DNA from 3 places in the Marivita sp. NO-S04 genome. Region 3 is predicted to be linked to each of the others. Evidence: riboswitches for the same ligand, from Rfam matches in the RefSeq annotation. Region 3 holds a riboswitch; each other region holds the start of a gene.
The links. A riboswitch is a leader RNA that binds a small molecule or an ion and turns the genes downstream of it on or off. The one in region 3 is predicted to bind cobalamin.

Region 1 (2,263 bases), 990 kb from region 3:
GAATGTCGTCAATCGGTTCAGACAGAGTGACTGTCTCGATTTCAAAGGTTGTAGGGTTCTTGATGCTGAACACCGTGCCGACGGGGACGTCGATGAACTCATCGTTGAGGATTGCTGTCCATTCCGCAGCGGCTGCATCCAAGGCCGCGCGGCGGTTTGGGTCATCGAAAAACCCATCACTATCGTAGCGGTAATCGAAGTGGAATGAAAACGACACGGGCACAAACCTCTTTGGTCACAGCACACTCAAACGGGTCTCATCCACTGCAGGTCCTCCTGAGGGCGAAACGGTCTTATCAAGGTTGGTGGCGAACTTGGTCCATTTCGTGATCGCAATTGGGCAATAAGGTACTGAAAACGAGCAAATTCCTGTAAAAATTTATGGATGACTTAATCATGTACCTGCGACCAAGCGCCAAGGTGGCAGAATGCAAAGCCCACTTGACGCATCCTTAACGTCGGGTGCAGATGAGCGTGTCTACGGTCCGAGCGTTCAACAGCGTTCGGTGAAAAGGGAACGCGGTGCTTCTTCGGAAAAATCCGCGACTGCCCCCGCAACTGTGAGCGGTGAGCGACGCTGAAAGTGCCACTGGTGTCCGTCACGGACCCTGGGAAGGCCAGCATAGCAGAGACCCGCAAGTCAGGAGACCTGCCGAAGACGAACACCCAGTCCAATCGCGGGGCGCGATGGGGCGGCGGCTTCGTCCGTAGTGGTGTAAATCACCGTCTGCGGATGCGTCAGCATTCCAGATTTTTCATCACTCCGGTGCAGTGCGCCGGACAAGGCTGGGATCAATGAAATGACACGGCTCACCTCGAGATTACTTCTTTGCAGCACTCTCATCGCGCCATCAGCACTGATGGCACAGGATGTCAGTGGCGCAGTTATCGAACTCGAAGACATCGTCGTCTTCGGCGGATTGCTTCCGACGAACCTCGACACAACCGGTGCCACGATCGACGTGGCCAATTCCGCAGATATCCAACGCGAAGGGGCAAGTGCCACTGCCGCGCTCGATCTGCTTCCGGGCGTCTCGGTCAGCGCCAACGGTGGTTTGGGCAGCAGTGCGACAGTTCGTATTCGCGGCTTGAGCGGCCCCTATGTCGGGGTTCGAATTGATGGTATTGATGTCACGGATCCATCGGGCCCACAGACAGCCTTCAACTTCGGCAGACTAACCACCGGCTCGCTGGATCGTCTGGCAGTTGTCAAAGGGACGCAATCCGCAGTCTATGGGTCAGAAGCGATTGCCGGTGTCGTCGAGGTTGAGACTTGGCGGCCTGAAGTTTCTGGCGTTTCGGGCAAGGCACAGCTTGAACTGGGCAGCTTTGAAACCCGCTCTGCAAACCTGAGTTTCGGATATCTTGATGATCGTGCCGAACTGGCGTTGAGCCTTGGACGCGTGACCAGCGAAGGCTATTCGGCACGTGACACGGATGATGAAAACGACGGCTTTGAACAAAGCTTGGTCAATCTGTTTGCAGCCTACCAAGTCAGTGATGCCATCCGCATTGGATTTAACGGTTTCTGGTCGGAAGGCACCGCAGAGTATGATCAGGCGGCAACCGATCCGCGCGGCGAAATCGACGAAACACGCCGCGGCGTGCGGATGTTTGGCGAAGTGCAAGCGGGGGCTTGGACGCATGAGCTGTCCTTCAGCCGATACGAGATCGAACGGTTTGATCCGGTGGGCTTCACCCGCGATTTTCTTGGCGAACGCGATACAGTCGCCTACTTGGCCACGGGTGATCTGTCCTCGGGCGTGTCTCTTGCTTTTGGCGCAGACTGGAGCGAAGAGCGCGCAGCCTTGGATGGCGATGCATATGATGCATCGAACTCGGCGGTATTTGCAGAAGTGAAAGCGACACCAACCGATGCCGTCGAACTTTCGCTGACCCTGCGCTACGATGATTATTCGGACTTCGACGGGCAACTCTCGGGGCGTGCTGCTTTGTCGTATCGGCTGGACGAGGCAACCACCGTTCGAGCCTCTCTTGGCATGGGCTATCGTGCGCCGTCCTTGTATGAACGCTTTGGGCCTTATGCCGGATCGACCCCTCTGGACCCAGAAGAAAGCCTGAGCTTCGATCTTGGGATCGAGCATAGCTATGGTGACCGGGGAACGGTCAAGGCCACGGTCTTCTGGGCGGAAATCGATAACCTGATCGGGTTTGGCAGCGGGCCGAACTGCTTGCCGTCTCAAACATTTGGTTGCTACATTCAGACGGACGGAACAACCGAAACACGTGGTCTCGAACTGAG
Region 2 (2,263 bases), 530 kb from region 3:
TATGGCGATGTGGCGGACCTGTCGGAATTCGTCTCGACCGTCTATCAGAACGTGCTGGGGCGCGCGCCCGATGCGTCGGGTCTCGAGTTCTGGCTTGATCTGCTGGAAAGCAATGCTGCGGTAACGCCGTCGACCTTCATCATGGAGATCCTTGCCGGAGCCAAGGCTGCAACCGGCAGCGCCGCCGATGCCGCCTATCTTGAGAACAAGGTCGCTTTGGGCAGCCATTTTGCCATTACGCGCGGCATGTCCGATGTGGAGGAAGCCCGCATGGTGATGTCCGAGTTCGACGGATCCCAGATCAGCCTTGAGGAGGGTCTTGCCCGCAGCGATGCTTTCTACGAAGAAGCGCTTTCCGCCACGAATGGCGACTTCCTCATCCAACTTGTCGGCTTTGCCGATGCGCCCTTCGCGATGTGATCCACGATGGAAGATGGTGTGAACCCAAAGGCAGGCGCCCAGCCACAGTGGCAGGTAGAAGACAGACATTCGAAAAGCCTTTTGCAACGACTTGAACCGTGTCGCCCAAGTGCTGCCCGGTTTTGGCACCGTTGTCTTAACAAGCCGTGAGCAACCGTACGATCTGCGTCGAATTGGACGCATTGGCACAATGCCAATTGAATGGAATCGCCGCTTCTGTGACAGTAGATAGCGATGGTGGGCAGTGTTCGAAGCGCTGCCCGAATAGGGAATACGGTGCAATTCCGTGACTGCCCCCGCAACTGTGAGCGGTGAGTGCTTCGCGCAAAACCACTGGGCCGACTGGTCTGGGAAGGTGCGAGCTTCACGATGACCCGCGAGTCAGGAGACCTGCCATCACATGTGAACTGAACCCGGGCGGGGTGCACCGGAGGTCGATATGGCTTGCGCCGCTGTGGTGCGGTACATGAATACGACCTCTGTGCGACCCGTTCCTGCGCGGAGGGCGCTGATATGTCGATCGAACGAACCCTGACCCAGTTACAGGTCAATCCTCGCACAGCCGAACGTGCGCGGGAGATTGGGCAATTGGGCTATATGCAATGGCTTGGCGGGCTGCCTGCCAAAGCCTGTTACCTGACCGAGGCCACCTGCGCCTATATGGCAGCAGCACCGTTTCGGGACACCGATCCGGCGGTTGCGGAATTCTGCAAGCTGTTGAAGGCGTCTTTGGATGCTCCGCTTACGCCTCTTGATCTTGCGCTGCCCAAACCACGCCGGCGCGGCGGTGCGAAGGAGCGGCGGCTGTCACTATGACTTTAGGCCAGAGGCGGCGGCTTCGAACGCGGCCGCTGCCTCTTGAGTCATGGGATCACTGAACAAACTGCGGGCAAGGTCTGGGGAAAGGGTGAAACAATCCAGCCCCCGGGCGGCAAGCGCCACCATTTGATCGGCGGTCCGCAGCGATGCCACAAGGATGCGCGGCTTGCCACCAGAGATGGCTTGCATGTTCGAGAGGTGATTCAAGGCTGGCAATCCCGCCTCGTCCATGCGCCCAAAATAGGGGGCCACGAAATCGGCATCTAATGCCTTGGCCACGATCACCTGTTTGGGGTCGTAGACGGCAGTGAGCAGGATTGGGCCACCGAGTGCCTTGATTGACGGGACAGCGCGCAAGGCATCCGGTGTCATCGGGATTTTGACGACCGTGCGCAGACTGGCCGCTGCGCCGGCATCGTAGAGTTTTTTGGCCCAGTCGACATAGGTCTCGACCGGGCCAAACACCTGACCATGCAGTTCCTGTGCACCCAGGTCATGCGCGCGCTTTGCCATCTCGATCCAGTTGATCGCCGGGTACTCCAACCCCGCGCGCTGCGCCAGAAGCGGGTTGGTGGTAATGCCCCGAAAGAGGCCCGTCGGCATGAGTTCTGTCCATGCCGCGCGGTCCGCCGTGTCGAGATAGAGGTCCAAAATATCAGCCGACCGCGGCCATAGCGGTGTCGAGCTCTGACAACGTCGGAGGATTGCACCCCGCGCGGCTGCAATTTATGGCGGCTGCCATACCTGCACGGCGGATCAGGGCTTCGACCTGCGCAGCGTCAAGACCGTCAAGTGCAGCAGGTGCCAGCACGTCGGTCCGAGCCAAACCGGCCAACAGGGTTGCCATGAACGTGTCACCTGCGCCCACGGTGTCGACAAGTCCGGGCACAGGCGGTGCGGGAATGTTCACCGTGTTGTCGCCGCGCATGGCAATTGCGCCGTCGGGGCCTTTGGTCATGACCACCAGTGACGCCGATGTCTGGCTGCGCACATGCGCTAAGGCAGCATCTTGCGGCATATCCGG
Region 3 (2,263 bases):
CATTCGTCGGTTGCAGCCTGCTCCTCTGCCTCAAAGGTCTCGGGATCCCAGATCTGAAAAGTGTCGCCTGCACCGATGAAAAACGCCTCGGCACTCAGGCCAATCTTCTCGCGCAGCTTTGCCGGCAGCACAAGCCGCCCGGTCTCATCAACACTGGTCGCGTGGGATTGGCCGTTGAACAACCGTTGCAGCATCTTGCGCTCAACCGATCCCCGTGGGAGCGCTTCGATCTTTTCGTCCACCTCTTCGATGGCCTCGACCGTATAACATTCAAGATATTTGCGACGCTTGTCGCCGTAGACAATAACCAGCTCGGGGTTCAGGCCATCCATATACGCGGGATCGCCCGCTTCGAGGACACGACGAAACGAGGCCGGGATAGACACCCTGCCCTTGCCATCAACCTTGTGATGACTTTCGCCTCTGAACCTCAGTCTACGGGTCACTGCCCTACTGGTCCTTTCATGCCTCTTGTCCCTGGAAACGGAAACGGCGGGTTGATCTGCTGCCACTGATCAACCCGCCGTCCGTGTCCCGTCTCCGGGAAGTCCGACTGCGCGCGCCACCTGGGGGGATGTCTGCTCGCCCGCGCGCCGGATCTCTGTGTTCGATGAAAGCGGGTGCCTGTATGAAACCTGCTTTTTTTATTGTTTGGATACCGCGTCGAGGTCTGTGTCGCCTCGTTTGCTGTTCCTGCTCTCATCTCGTGCATTAGGGATGCCATGGGAAAACATGGGTCGCAACAGTTTTTTATGGGAATTTGCATCCATATGCTGTTTGTGGGCCCCTTCAGAAACCGCATCCGGTAGATAAGTGATCGATTTTTGGCAAAATACGCCACAAGGCATAGAAACAAACACTATATATAGACGCGTACAGCACGCAGGATTGTTGCCCATAATTTCCCACAACCGCAACAAACAAACCAAGAACATCGTCAAATCGCAATGGCTGGAAACTCTGAATCCGACGATTTTCTCCGAATTTCCACCCGAATCACCCCAATGATTCGACTTGTCGCACAGGGCTCGGGCAATCCGTCCCATCTTTTCCCATACCCAGTCCCACCTATTCCCATGCCAGCCCCACACGCGACCTATACGCACCCAAAAGATCACCAAAGCTTGCAATGCAAACAGCCCGGTTGTACGCCAAAGAGGTCATGGTCCGGGCAACCCCCGGTGAAAAGGGAACGTGGTGAAATCCCACGACTGCCCCCGCAACTGTAAGCGGCGAGCGTGTTCGGCATATGCCACTGGGAAACCGGGAAGGCCCGACACACGCCCCGACCCGCAAGTCAGGAGACCTGCCGTGACAGATCACCCTACACTCGCGCGGGGTGCGCGGGCTGTGACGGTACTCCGGTGTGGTGACAGTCACCGCCTTTGGGCATGTCCCGAAGGCTTGATATGTTCGATGCGCGGGAGGCAGAGCGGTGAAGCTCTTTAGTGCGCTGATGGTTTTGACAGTGGCGATGTTCCTCGCATCGCTCTTTGTCGGCTATGCGGCGATCTCTGTTCCCGAAGGCCTGGCAGCGCTGTTTGGCCGGGGCAACCCGCTTTACGTGACGATCATGCAAGACATCCGCCTGCCGCGCGCGCTGTTGGCGGCGATGGTTGGCGTGTCGCTCGGCCTTGCTGGTGCCGCGATGCAGGGGTTCTTGCGCAACCCTCTGGCCGAACCCGGTTTGATCGGCGTATCCGGTTCGGCCGCCCTGGGGGCGGTGATCGCTCTGCAAACCGGGCTGGCCGCCGCCTTTGCACTGGCGCTGCCGATCACGGCACTCAGCTTTGCCGCGTTGGCCGTTGGCCTGATCCTGCTGCTGGCGGGTCCGCGCGGGTCGTCGCTAACCCTGATCCTTGCAGGCATCGCCGTGTCGGCCTTTGCCGCCGCCCTGACATCCCTGACGCTGAACCTCTCCCCCAACCCCTATGCCGCGTCCGAGATCATGTTCTGGATGATGGGCTCGGTCGCCAATCGTGCCATGAGCCATGTATGGCTGGCGCTGCCGATCATGACGCTGGGCTGGATCGCACTGGCCGGACTGGGCCGCGGCCTTGACGCACTGACATTGGGCGAAGACGCAGCAGAAGCCTTGGGCATCTCGCTCTCTCGCCTGCGCCTGCAACTGCTGTTTGGCACCGCCGCCGCCGTGGGTGCGGCAACCGCAATGGCCGGAGCGGTGGGGTTTGTCGGTCTGGTCGTGCCGCACATCCTGCGCCGCTTTGCCCATGGTCGCCCATCGACCCTGCTCTGGGCCTCA

Region 1: linked by a shared signal. The riboswitch ahead of ACK3EW_RS16940 (TonB-dependent receptor plug domain-containing protein) and the one ahead of ACK3EW_RS12030 (FecCD family ABC transporter permease) in region 3 are both predicted to bind cobalamin.
Region 2: linked by a shared signal. The riboswitch ahead of ACK3EW_RS14645 (hypothetical protein) and the one ahead of ACK3EW_RS12030 (FecCD family ABC transporter permease) in region 3 are both predicted to bind cobalamin.

The regions. Positions count from the first base shown of each region.
Region 1 covers NZ_CM180980.1:3,315,765-3,318,027, reverse strand. The annotation lists gene ACK3EW_RS16945 (DUF4214 domain-containing protein) at 1-217, opposite strand, end outside; cobalamin riboswitch at 465-671, shown strand; gene ACK3EW_RS16940 (TonB-dependent receptor plug domain-containing protein) at 801-2,263, shown strand, end outside.
Region 2 covers NZ_CM180980.1:2,856,129-2,858,391, forward strand. The annotation lists gene ACK3EW_RS14640 (PA14 domain-containing protein) at 1-420, shown strand, start outside; cobalamin riboswitch at 639-832, shown strand; gene ACK3EW_RS14645 (hypothetical protein) at 934-1,236, shown strand; gene ACK3EW_RS14650 (transaldolase family protein) at 1,231-1,890, opposite strand; gene ACK3EW_RS14655 (carbohydrate kinase family protein) at 1,895-2,263, opposite strand, start outside.
Region 3 covers NZ_CM180980.1:2,321,705-2,323,967, forward strand. The annotation lists gene mraZ (division/cell wall cluster transcriptional repressor MraZ) at 1-446, opposite strand, end outside; cobalamin riboswitch at 1,147-1,328, shown strand; gene ACK3EW_RS12030 (FecCD family ABC transporter permease) at 1,436-2,263, shown strand, end outside.